Regions from separate parts of the Flavobacterium sp. AK-301 genome, predicted to be linked through region 1. Evidence: riboswitches for the same ligand, from Rfam matches in the RefSeq annotation. Region 1 holds a riboswitch; each other region holds the start of a gene.
What was found. A riboswitch is a leader RNA that binds a small molecule or an ion and turns the genes downstream of it on or off. The one in region 1 is predicted to bind cobalamin.
Positions count from the first base shown of each region.

Region 1 (4,293 bases):
AGTCCTTCTCTGATTGCCGGTTCATCAATCTGAATTATTTTTATTCCTTCTCGTTCCAGATCTAGTACTTCATCACGAATTGCTAAAGCAATCTGTGTACAGGTAGTGGAGCGAGGCTGATCATTTCTTACAAAAGACCATTGTAAAATTGTAACAGGTCCTGTAAGCATCCCTTTAACCAGTTTATCAGTAAGTGACTGTGAATAAACTGCCCATTTTACCGTCATTGGAGTAGGGCGGGAGACATCTCCATAAATGATTGGAGGTTTCACACATCGGCTTCCATAGCTTTGTACCCAACCGTTTTTTGTAAAAGCAAAACCCTGTAACTGCTCTCCAAAATATTCTACCATGTCATTACGTTCAAATTCTCCATGAACGAGAACATCAATATCGATCTCTTCCTGAAAACGGATATTTTCTTCTGTTTCTTTTCGAATAAGCTCATCATACTGACTTAAGGTAATAGTTCCTTTTCTAAACTGAGCTCTCCAGCTTCGTACTTCATCAGTCTGAGGAAAAGAGCCTATTGTGGTTGTAGGAAACAGGGGTAGATTTAGAGCTTTTTTCTGTAGTTGTTTTCTTATTGAAAAAGGATTTTTACGATGGGTATCTTTTTCTGTAATCTGAGCAACGCGTTCTTTTACTTTAAGATCATGAATTAAAACTGAAGTTTTGCGAAGATCCTGTACCTTAATGTTTTCCTTTAATTTAGTGGCAGCATTTGTAATGTCCTCACTGTTGGCAAGCTGTTTTAATACTACTATTTCTTCAATCTTCTGTTTTGCAAAAGCCATCCATTGTTTTATTTCAGGAATCAACACCGTATCATTTGTTTCTAAATCCAGATCACACGGAGAATGTAGTAGAGAGCAGGAAGAAGAAATAATAATTCTGTCTTTCCCTGTTTTATTGGATACTGAATCAATAACTTTTAAAGAACTTCTAAAATCATTTTTCCAGATATTTCTTCCATCTACCACACCTAATGAAAGTATCAGCGTTTCAGGAATATTTTTTAAAATATCTTCTAATTGTTCCTGATCATTCGTCAGATCAAGATGAAGTGCTGAAACAGGAAGAGAAACAACAAATGAAGTATTATCTCTTAAACCTCCAAAATAAGTTGCCAAAAGGGTTTTCAGCTCAGGGAAAACTTTCTTTATCTCGGTATAAACATACTGAAAAGCCTTTTTTTCCTTTTCATTCAGATCTAATGAAAGAAAAGGCTCATCAAACTGTATCCATTCTGCACCGTTAGCAATAAGTTCTTTTATAATATCAAAATAAACCGGAAGCAGTCTATTTATTAAATCAATTTTTTCAAAACCACTTTCTTTTTCCTTTCCTAATAAAAGATAAGAAACAGGACCTATAATTACCGGTTTAGTAAGTATATTATTCTGTTTTGCTTCTATAAATTCATCAATTATTTTTTTAGAAAATAATTTAAATTCCTGATCTTTATAAAACTCAGGAACGATATAATGATAATTGGTATTAAACCATTTTGTCATTTCCATTGCGGTAATATCCAATCCATTCTGCTGATAACCTCTTGCCATTGCAAAATAAAGGTCAATGGGATCTATTTCTTTAGAAATAAGTTTTGTATAACGTTTTGGAACAGCGCCAAGTGCAAAAGATAAATCCAAAACCTGATCGTAAAATGAAAAATCATTAGAAGGGATTAAATCAATTCCTACTTCTTTTTGAAGTTTCCAGTTATGAATTCGAATTTCTTTTCCGGCACTTAAGAGTTCTTTTACCGAAATTTTGCCGGCCCAGTACTTTTCACAGGCTTTTTTTAATTCTCTGTTGCTACCGATTCTGGGATAGCCAAGGTTGTTTGTAAACATGTTTTTTGCTTTTAAAAAATTAATTAATTAGTTAAAAGCTCTTTGCATGATTTCACAATACTTTAAAAGAATATGGAAAATAGAAATAAACAGAAAGAAATACAGTTTACTCCCTGAATATTTTTTTTAACCAATTACTTCAAATCGCGAAAGTATTGTCAAGTAGAAATAGGCAGGTATCCTGACTTATAACATTTTTACCGTCCTTCCCATCATAATAATGACAGTGGACAACGTGGGGTAAAAACTATGATGTTACTTACAGTTGCGCGACAGTTCGTGATTTACACACGATTCCCTTTTAAATCCGGATCTTAATTCGGAACCTATCTCATTTGAAAGAAATAAAGTAAAGAACTTAATAAACAAATATAACAACTATTATTTTAATAAACTATAGAGTCAAAGATTTAAAGATTAAGAGTTTCAATGGAGCAAAAGTTTTCAGTTGCAGTATTTAGTTATTAATTTTTTTTACCTTAAAAAACTTTGCTCCTTTGTAACTAACTTACTTTATTGAAAAAGGCTTAATTTAGCATAAAAATCAGGATATGAGATTCAACAGTAGAAGATGGGTAAAGCCGGAAGATTTAAATCCTAACGGAACCTTATTTGGAGGAAAACTATTAGCATGGATTGATGAGGAAGCAGCGTTGTATTCTATTATTCAGTTAGAGAATCCCCGAGTAGTAACAAAACATATGTCTGAGATCAATTTTATGAGCTCGGCACAACAGGGAGATATTATCGAAATAGGTATTCAGGTAGTTAAATTTGGAAGGACATCCATAGTTCTGAAGTGTGAAGTTCGAAATAAAATGACACATGAAACAATCATTGCTGTGGATAAAATTACTATGGTAAGTCTGGATAGTTTTGGACGACCTTTGCCACATGGAAAAACAGTTGTAGAATATACAGAAGACAGGCTGAAAAAATAGTTTCTCAGCCTGATTCTTTATAATTTATAAACCTCCTCCGGTACTGTCAGAAGATAATTCATATATTTCAAGATCAAAATATTTAGCAGAAGCAATAATATGATCAAAAATATCTGCCATTATAGATTCATAATTCAGCCATCTTTTATCACTTACAAAAGCATAAATCTCCAGAGGAAGCCCTTGAGCAGTAGGTTGTAAGTGTCTGCACATCATAGTCATATCTTTATTAAGACCGGGATGTAAAGAAAGATACTGATTAATATATTTTCGAAACAATCCAAAATTTGTCAGATTACGACCATTAATGAATAAGTTCTTATCAATATTATTTGCAGTATTCCATTTTTCAATATCCTTTTGTCTGTGATCAATATAAGAAGAAATTAGCTGTATCTTTTTAAAGCTTTCCAGTTCAGAGGCATCAATAAACCGAACACTAGTAGCTTTTATCAGAATAGACCTTTTTATTCGGCGTCCACCTGAATCAGTCATCCCACGCCAGTTTTTAAATGAATCCGATATTAAACTGTAAGTTGGAATAGTAGTAGTTGTTTTGTCAAAATTTTGCACTTTTACTGTTGCTAAATTAATTTCGATCACATCACCATCTGCACCAAATTTATCCATTGTAATCCAGTCTCCAATTCGTACCATATCATTAACAGATACCTGAATGCTTGCTACAAAACCTAAAATTGTATCTTTAAAGACAAGTATTATTATTGCAGAAACAGCTCCAAAGGTTCCTAGAAGATAATTAACAGATTTATCAAACAGAATAGACGCTATGATTGTAATAGCCATGATCCATAAAAAAATCTTTACAACCTGAATATAACTGTCAAGTGGCTTATCTGCAAAAGCAGGTGTTTTTTTAAAGTGATTCTTTAAGGCATTCATCATACTATTTACAATACCTAAAAGAAGAAAAACAATAAGAATACTTATACTTTTATCAAAAAAATTTTCCCAGTTTACAAAACCGGAAAGTACTAAAGGGATGGTTTCATAAATAAAGAATAACGGAATAATATGTGCTATATAAGCAATTGTTTTATTATCTACCAGATATTCATCAAATTGTATTTTTACTTTTTTTCCTACTCTGGTTACTATATTTATCAGTAATTTTTTAAATAACTGATCCAGCAAGTATCCTAAAATGCTTATGATGATGATATTTACAAGCAAATTGGCATATATGGCTATATGCTCATTTACATCTATATCTTTAAGAAGTTTGTATACCCAATTAAATAATTTCTTATCCATTTAAAAGATTAAAGCATTTTCTTTTCAACATAAAAAGTTCCAAAAGGAATAACTGAGGCAATACAGATATAAAAATATTTTTTCAGAGACCATTCAGTTTCAAACTTAAGCATTGTTGCCAGCAAAATGTATACTATAAACAACAGACCATGTGCCATACCAACTGTCCGAACATATTCAGGAAGTTCATACATATACTTTAAAGGCATTGCAATAAA
Region 1 covers NZ_JBZEES010000002.1:285,157-289,449, reverse strand. Annotated here, with positions in the region: gene metE (5-methyltetrahydropteroyltriglutamate--homocysteine S-methyltransferase) at 1-1,859, opposite strand, end outside; cobalamin riboswitch at 2,014-2,204, opposite strand; gene AC4FQX_RS04785 (acyl-CoA thioesterase) at 2,411-2,800, shown strand; gene AC4FQX_RS04780 (mechanosensitive ion channel family protein) at 2,825-4,075, opposite strand; gene AC4FQX_RS04775 (DUF3817 domain-containing protein) at 4,084-4,293, opposite strand, start outside.

Region 2 (4,293 bases), on a different contig from region 1:
TGGATAAACCGGTTCTGGCATCAATAACATCGATGATATTTGAAACATTGATAATACAGTATAATTTATCTCTATATAACTGTAAATCATTAGCTGTATCTCCTAATCCTCTCTGATTTTTTTCTAAAAAATAATTCTTTTTAAGGACCGCTTCTTTAAAGGAATAATAAGCAATACTGCTATTATTCATACTAAACAGTCCTTCACTACAGATATAAAGTGCAGTAGCTTCATTTTCTGTTCCGGGAGGATTGACCACACTTGGGGGACCTACATATTTATCACTGTCATCACAGGCTGCAACAAAAAACAGGCTGATGAAGAGAAGGAATACTATTATTTTACCGGAAATATACTTCATTTTTTATATTTTAATTATAAGTGTGCCTCGAACGGAACGTCCGGGCATCGGATAGGATTTAACTACTTCATACTGGGAATCAAACAGATTCAGTATTTCTACACTTGAGGAAATATCAACCTTGTCCCATCTGAATTTTTTATTGAACGAAACACTGTGATCTGAATATTTTCCAACATAGTTTTCGGGGATATTCTCTCCGAGTTTGTAACGACTTCCGGAATAAACGGCTGCATAGGAAACGGTAACGAAAGGATTATCAAAGCTGATACGTCCGGAACCGGAATGTTCGGGGGTATAGGCTATTTGATGTTTGTACTGCAATTTCTCTACTTCATCCGTTTTTGAAGTCACATCCCATGCTTTTTGAAGCGTATAGGTTCCAGAGAACGTAATACTGTATTTATCGGACGGTTTTATCTGTGCGTCAAACGTGATATCGGTGCCGTATATATCTACTTTTCCTACATTGACAATTGACCATTTGAATATATTGGCTGAGGGTCTGGCAACAATCTTATCGTTTACGTTATTATAATAGGAATCAATACTTACGGAAATAAAAGGAATATATTTTCCAATACTTTTTACCCAGGTAATCCCTGCATTATATTGTTTTGTAAATTCCGGTTTCAGATCGGGATTTCCTACTTCTGAATAGTACAGATCATTAAAGGTGGGGACTCTGAAAATACTTTTATACATCAGTCGTAAACGCAGATCTTCTTTACGGAACAGTTTATATGAAAAACTCAGAGAGGGAGATAAACGGTTCTGATTCTTACCGCTTTTGCCATAATTAATACTGTGATTGTCCCCTACATTCTTATCATAGTTTACCTGCTCTTCTACGATAGTGGACAAAACATTTCCTAATACGGAAAATCGTTCTGTGGTATATTTGGCAGCAAAGACATTCAGAAAGGAATAACGAGTCGGATAAGCAAAAACTTTCAGGTCGGCATTCATTGTATTAATAGAAGCGTCGGAAGCAATGGATAAGGAAAGGTTCTTAATCGGGTTATATAACAGGGTTCCTGAAAGGTAATATTCCCATTGATAATAATTGTTCTCTTCTTTGCCTCCTGTACCGCGATAACCGGAATCCAAATAACGCTGATAAGCCCAGTTAAATTTGGAATTAGCCTGAACGGACCATTTTTCGTTCAGATCATTTTCATAATGTCCTTGTACAAAGAATGTTTTATCCCATAATCGCTGAATCGGTTCGCTTTCGTTATACCAGATATCTGCTCCGGGCAATCCTCTTTCTGACTGATAGTAATAAGCTTTTGCACGAAACTTACTGTGTTCATTAATATTGTAGAACAATCCTGTTTCTGCACGAAATACTTCTACATCGGAATTGGTTCGTTTGCCTTTTGAAGTTAGGTCTCCGGCGTTTCCAAAATGAGTCGTGTAAGGATATCTTCCGTCAGAATACATATATTCTGCATTAACTGATGTGGACATCTTTTTAGTAATATGGTTTTCAACCAGAAAACGGGGGTTTATCAGACCGAATGAACCTCCTTTAAGTGTAGTTCGAATAGTATATTTTTCGTTTTTTCTGAATTGTGGAGATAAGGTCTGTACGTTTAATACTCCTGCAGAAGCAAATAATCGTGCGGTCTGGAATATATTATCGCTTTGCCCAGCATTTAACGAAATACTTTCAACATTGTCCAGAGAGAATTTCCCCAGATCAATCTGCCCGGTCTGAGCATCGCTTATTGTAATCCCGTCGTAACTGACTGCGGTATGATTTGCTCCAAGGCTTCGTACTGAAATTGTTTTAAGTCCTCCGATTCCTCCATAATCTTTTATCGTAACTCCGGAAAAATACTTAACGGCATCGGATAACTGCAATACATTTAACTTCTCAATAGCATCAGATGTAAGTATCTGCATCGGAGTTGTTGAGCGGGCTGCTCTCTCTTCTGCATACTTTTTTATTATTACTTCTTTCATCTGATGAATACTGTCTGTTTTGTTTTGTGAAAAACAAGCAACGGAAAGAATACTCAGAACAATACTGTAATAAATTTTTGAACTACTAAAATACATTGTGCCATTTTGATATTAAAAAATCAAAAAGCTTTTGTTAGAATAAATATACAGCAGAAATAAAGAAATCTCTCTATCTATGTTATGCTTAAGCTCCATTCCTCGAAAGCTTTAAACTTATTGCTGGATCTCCGTTAAAACTGAAACGGAATCCTTCATTATGGCAGGTATTCTGACTTACTCAACTTTGAACGGCCTTCCCATTTTATAAAACAGTGGCAAAAGAATTGTTCAAAATCATTTTATGAGCATACAGCAGCGGGTCTGTTCAGGATTCTCACCTGATTCCCTTTTATTGCAAATTATCAAAATATATTCTGATAATTTGCAATACCATAATCACTGGCAAAAATACATATTTTTTTAGATAAAGGTCTTTTTAAAGAGAGAAGTATTCGATTTTCAGTACTCAGTCGCAGTTTTCAGTTTTGAATACTGAAAACTAACGATTAAGATGTTCCAGCATATCTGTAGTCATTAAAGCCAGGTCAAAATCGTGATGCCACTGCCAGTCTTTTCTTGCTGATGAGTCATCAATACTCTGCGGCCAGCTGTCTGCTATTTTTTGTCTGAAATCGGGAGAATAACTAATAGTAAATTCGGGAATATGTTTTTTGATTTCTTTTGCAATATCATCGGGAGTGAAGCTCATTCCGGATAAATTATAGGAGGATCTGATCTTTATTTTTTCAGCGGGAGCCTGCATAATGGAAATGGTCGCTTTGATAGCATCATCCATATACATCATAGGAAGTCCTGTGTTTTCAGATAAGAAACATTCATATTTTTTATCCTGTAATGCTTTATAATAAATATCCACAGCATAATCTGTCGTTCCTCCTCCGGGAGGGGTAGACCAGCTTATTAAACCGGGATACCGGATACTTCTTACGTCTACTCCATAATTTTTAAAATAGTATTCACACCATCTTTCTCCGGTCTGTTTACTAATTCCATATACGGTTGAGGGTTCCATTACGGTATACTGCGGAGTATCTATACGGGGAGTTGTTGGTCCGAAAACAGCAATACTTGAAGGCCAGAAGACTTTTTTTATCTTTTTTTCTTTGGCTAAGTTCAGTACATGAAAAAGGGAGTTCATATTTAAATCCCATGCCATTGCCGGATTTTTTTCTGCAGTAGCGGATAGCATCGCTGCCATTAAATAAATCTCATCTACTTTATATTTATCCACTATTTTTTCAATTTGATTATAATCCATTGCGTTGACAACTTCAAAGGGTCCGGAAGCCATCATTTTTGCATTTCCTTCTCTTATATCTGATGCTATTACAGCATCGGAACCATATACACTTCGCAATTTCATGGTCAGCTCTGTTCCAATCTGACCACAGGCTCCGATAATCAAAATAGTGGTATTCATTTAACGGGATTTTAGATGCACAAATATAGTACTTTCACCCTTTAAATAGTGTTACTTTAACAGTGTAAAAAAATTATGATACACCATATTTAGAAGAAAGAACCAAGAGTTAAAAAATAAAAAATTATACAATATTATTAAAAATCTTTATTAGTCTTATAATTAAAGATATTTCATTGAAATTAACGATCAATTAAATGCTAAAACGACCAGATACTGTACAACCAAGTTGCTAATATTATTACGGGTAATAAGATTAAAATGACATTTATTTTAAAATATACTTTTTTACCTTTTATTTTATAATATACTAATTCTGTTGTCAGATATAACAGCCAAATTAAAAAAGTCCCTCCCACATAAAATATCCAGTTTGTCAAATTTGCCATTCCACTTGAGGGACCTCTAACAGGAGTCTGTGTTGCTTCTACAATAGAATTAACAACTATAATTGCTATAATAAGAATCCCTAGTCGGAGAC
Region 2 covers NZ_JBZEES010000003.1:185,962-190,254, reverse strand. Annotated here, with positions in the region: gene AC4FQX_RS06720 (DUF5074 domain-containing protein) at 1-361, opposite strand, end outside; gene AC4FQX_RS06715 (TonB-dependent receptor plug domain-containing protein) at 365-2,428, opposite strand; cobalamin riboswitch at 2,574-2,781, opposite strand; gene AC4FQX_RS06710 (L-threonine 3-dehydrogenase) at 2,871-3,812, opposite strand; gene AC4FQX_RS06705 (hypothetical protein) at 4,013-4,293, opposite strand, start outside.
Region 2: linked by a shared signal. The riboswitch ahead of AC4FQX_RS06715 (TonB-dependent receptor plug domain-containing protein) and the one ahead of metE (5-methyltetrahydropteroyltriglutamate--homocysteine S-methyltransferase) in region 1 are both predicted to bind cobalamin.

Region 3 (4,293 bases), on a different contig from region 1:
CCTTTTGTTCTTGAATATAGTGTAACGATAGAAGATAAGATAGATATAAAAGAGCATTTAACCTTACAAACAGCCTCTGATAATGTGTATGAAGTAAAAACGGATGAGACTTTTCAGGTTCGTGCCGCTGTTTCAGCAGATCAGCAAAAGGTAAAAATTGGTTTATTTAGTAATAACGGTACTTTTTATGCCGATATCACGATTTCCGGAGAAGGAAATAGTTATACTTGTCAAATACCTGTTGATGTTTCAAAAGGAAAATATATTATTCAGCCATATATAGAAAAAGAAGAGAAGAAAATAATTGTTGCTCGTCCGGAAGGATCACATCTGATTGATAAGTTGCCGATTACTATTTTGGGCGAAAAAGGTTTTAATTTTAGAACAGCAACTGTATTAAAACATTTACAACTGAAAACAGCTCAGGATAATTTCTTTCAGGTGGCTGTAGAAGATTCTTTTGAGGTATATGTTCCTTCTTCAGAAACCGTTACAAGAGTTGGATTGTTTGAGTTAAATGGTGTTTTTTTAACTGATATTACCGTTACTAAAAATAAGTATACCTATACCTGCGAAGTCCCTTTTGAAATTAATGAAGGGAATTTTATTGTAATGCCTTATGTTATGGAAAATGGAGTTGTAAAAATCGTAGAACGTGCAGATGGAGCTACTGTAATAGATCGATTACCGTTAGCCGTAACAGAAGGCGATATATGGAGTCGTAAACTAAGCCTTCCTGTGCAAGAAGAAATTACAGAAAACACAACAATCAGAGTTTATCCTAATCCTGCAATGGAAGTTATCTATATTGATGCACCCGGTACCGTTCAGGGAATAGAAATTTATAATCTAAACGGACATCTGGTTAAAAAAGAAACACCATCAGGACAGAGTATTTCTGTTCAGGGACTTCAAAAAGGAGTTCATGTTTTAAAAGTAACCACTTCCGAGGGATTGTTTAGTCATAAAATAATAAAGAACTGATACGATAATAAGTTGAGTTAGTGCTTGGAATATGTTCTAAATTGTAAAGGTTTTTTATTCCCGGTTTTCTGTATCCAGAAAACCGGGAATTTTTTTATTTTTATACTGTCTGAGCAGAAAGTATATTTTCTAATTTGAATATCAGATAAAACCATTGAAAATAAAGAATAAAATAAGAACAGTTATGGATTTTAATTTTAAAGAAAAGTATATACTGGAAAACGATATTGTTTGTCTGCGTCCTTTGGAAGAATCTGATTTTGAAAATCTACGTCATTTTTCACGGACAGAACCGGAACTGTGGAAGTATTCTTTAGCTGTCATTAACGGAGAAGAAACATTAAAAAAGTATTTATATACAGCAGTGCAGCAAAGAGAAAAAGAAAAAGAATATCCCTTTATTGTGTTGGATAAAAGAAATAATAGCTATGCCGGGAGTACAAGATTCTATGATGTTCAGCTTTCAGATAAATGCTTACAATTAGGATATACCTGGTATGGAAAACAGTATCAGGGAACTGGTCTGAATAAGCAGTGTAAGTTTCTTCTTTTAGAATTTGCATTTGAAAAAATGGGAATGGAAAGAGTCGAGTTTCGTGCGGATAACAACAACAAGAGGAGTATAGCAGCAATGAAAAGTATAGGGTGTAAAGAAGAAGGTATTTTACGTAGTCATGCATTGAAACCGGATGGTAGCAGACGGGACAGCATTGTACTGAGTATACTGAAAGCGGAATGGGAAACGGAAGTGAAAAACAGACTTAAAGAAAAATTAATTTTGTAACAAGTTAATCTATTGAAATGGCAATATAGAACACTGTTTTTAGAATTAAAAATCTTGATAAAACACAAAAAGCAGATCATTGAAAATGAAATATTGAAGTTTTTTGGATACCATAATAAAGAGATTTGATCAACATTAAAAACGTTTTTAAATATCAAAATAATGAGATGAAAATAGTTGATTTTTGATATGAGATAAAATATGTTTTGTCTATTAACAAATTAAAAGAAATAAAGCTTTTTTGTTTTTTGATTAAATAAAAAAATGGCGTATGAAATTTCTTTAAAAAAGAGCACTTATCAACAATTGTTTAAAAGTAAATTACCCTTCTTCTGAATTTGTGGCTACCTTTGAAGTCGTTAAAATAAGTTGTTTTTTGTGTTTGGATTTTTTATTCCAACAATAAAATAATAAAGGGGAATCGTGTGAGATTCACGAGCTGTCGCGCAACTGTAAAGTAATATTTTTATTACAAGCCAGATTACCTTTCCTGCACAGAATGATTTTGCTTTCGCATCAGGGGCAATGCCATAAGAGATCAGATTTTTTGAAAAATTTGAGTTTTATTACATTGCTTTTTATTAATCAATAATAAAAAGTATTATGAGTATTTTTGACTACAGACAAAGCTACAAACCTTTTGAGTATCCGGAGGTTTTACAATTCACAGAAGCTATTAACAAATCGTTTTGGGTACATTCAGAGATTGATTTTACAGCTGATTTACAGGACTTTCATTCTCATTTATCATATGCTGAACAACAGGCTGTTAAAAAAAGTTTATTAGCTATTGCTCAGATAGAAGTAGCAGTGAAATCGTTTTGGGGTAGTTTGTACAATCATCTTCCAAAACCGGAGTTTAATGGTCTGGGAAGCACATTTGCAGAATGTGAATTCCGCCATTCCGAAGCTTACTCACGTTTACTTGAAGTATTGGGGTATACCAATGAATTTGATAAGCTCATCGAAATACCCGTGATGCAGAGCCGTATTCAGTATCTGAACAATGCTTTAAAAAACGCTAAAAGCGAAGAGCCGCAAGAGTACATTACATCACTGGTTCTGTTTACCATTTTAATTGAAAATGTCTCTCTTTTCAGTCAGTTTGCCATCATATTATACTTTACAAGATTTAAAGGATATATGAAAAACACCAGTAACATTATTGCCTGGACATCCGTTGATGAACAAGTGCATGCTAATGCCGGGATGTATATTATTAATAAGATTAAAGAAGAATTCCCTTCTTATATCGATCAGAACAAATCAGAAGAAATAACAAAGATCATTCTTGAATCGATCAGTATAGAATCACAGATATTAGACTGGATTTTTTCCGAAGGAGAATTGGATACGATTAGTAAAACAGATATTCTGAACTTTATGAAATACAGAATAGATGCCAGTCTGGTTCAGATCGGTTTTTCTAAGTTGTTCTTTATCACAGAAGAACAATACAGACCGATGAAATGGTTTGAAGAAGAAGTATTTGCAAACAGTTTGGATGATTTTTTTGCAAAGAGACCTGTAGAATATACAAAACATGATAAAAGTATTACTGCTTTAGATTTATTTTAGCAGAAGAGGAATAAAATTTTTTAAGAAGCCCGTATTAGTCTTTCCCGAAGAGATTAATCGGTTATAAAACGTATAAAAAGCATAAATAGAATGGAACGACTTTGGTGGTTAAATGAAGAAAGCGAACAGATATTGAATAGAGGTTATCTGTTAAAAGGAGAAACTGTAGAAGGAGCTATAGAAAGAATAACAGCAGGAGCAGCAAAACGGCTGAAAGCTCCTGAACTGCAGAAAAGTTTTCAGGAATTGATAGAAAAAGGATGGATGAGTTTAAGCTCTCCTATCTGGGCAAATATGGGAACAGAACGTGGATTGCCTATTTCCTGTTTCAATGTACACATACCCGATGATATAGAAGGAATTACCCATAAACTCGGTGAAGTGATTATGCAGACCAAAATAGGAGGAGGTACCTCAGGCTATTTTGGAGAATTGAGAGAAAGAGGAAGTGCAGTAACCGATAATGGAAAGAGTAGTGGAGCAGTATCCTTTATGAAGCTTTTTGATACCGCTATGGATACCATTTCACAAGGAGGAGTCCGTAGAGGAGCATTTGCTGCCTATCTGGATATTGACCATTCCGATATAGAAGAATTCTTATCCATTAAAAATATAGGGAATCCTATTCAGAATTTATTCTATGCCGTTTGTGTTCCCGATTACTGGATGCAGGAAATGATAGACGGAGATACTTATAAAAGAGAAATTTGGGCAAAAGTTCTGGAGTCAAGACAACAGAAAGGACTGCCTTATATTTTCTTTACAGATAACGTGAATCGGAATAAACCGCAGGTTTATAAAGACTTGAATTTAAAAATTAATTCAAGTAATTTATGTTCCGAAATTGCTTTACCTTCAACAAGTGACGAGTCCTTTATCTGCTGTCTTTCCTCTATGAATTTAGAACTTTATGACGAATGGAAAGATACAGATGCTGTAAAAACAGC
Region 3 covers NZ_JBZEES010000006.1:35,409-39,701, forward strand. Annotated here, with positions in the region: gene AC4FQX_RS10055 (T9SS type A sorting domain-containing protein) at 1-984, shown strand, start outside; gene AC4FQX_RS10060 (GNAT family N-acetyltransferase) at 1,169-1,768, shown strand; cobalamin riboswitch at 2,135-2,275, shown strand; gene AC4FQX_RS10065 (ribonucleotide-diphosphate reductase subunit beta) at 2,372-3,346, shown strand; gene AC4FQX_RS10070 (ribonucleoside-diphosphate reductase subunit alpha) at 3,437-4,293, shown strand, end outside.
Region 3: linked by a shared signal. The riboswitch ahead of AC4FQX_RS10065 (ribonucleotide-diphosphate reductase subunit beta) and the one ahead of metE (5-methyltetrahydropteroyltriglutamate--homocysteine S-methyltransferase) in region 1 are both predicted to bind cobalamin.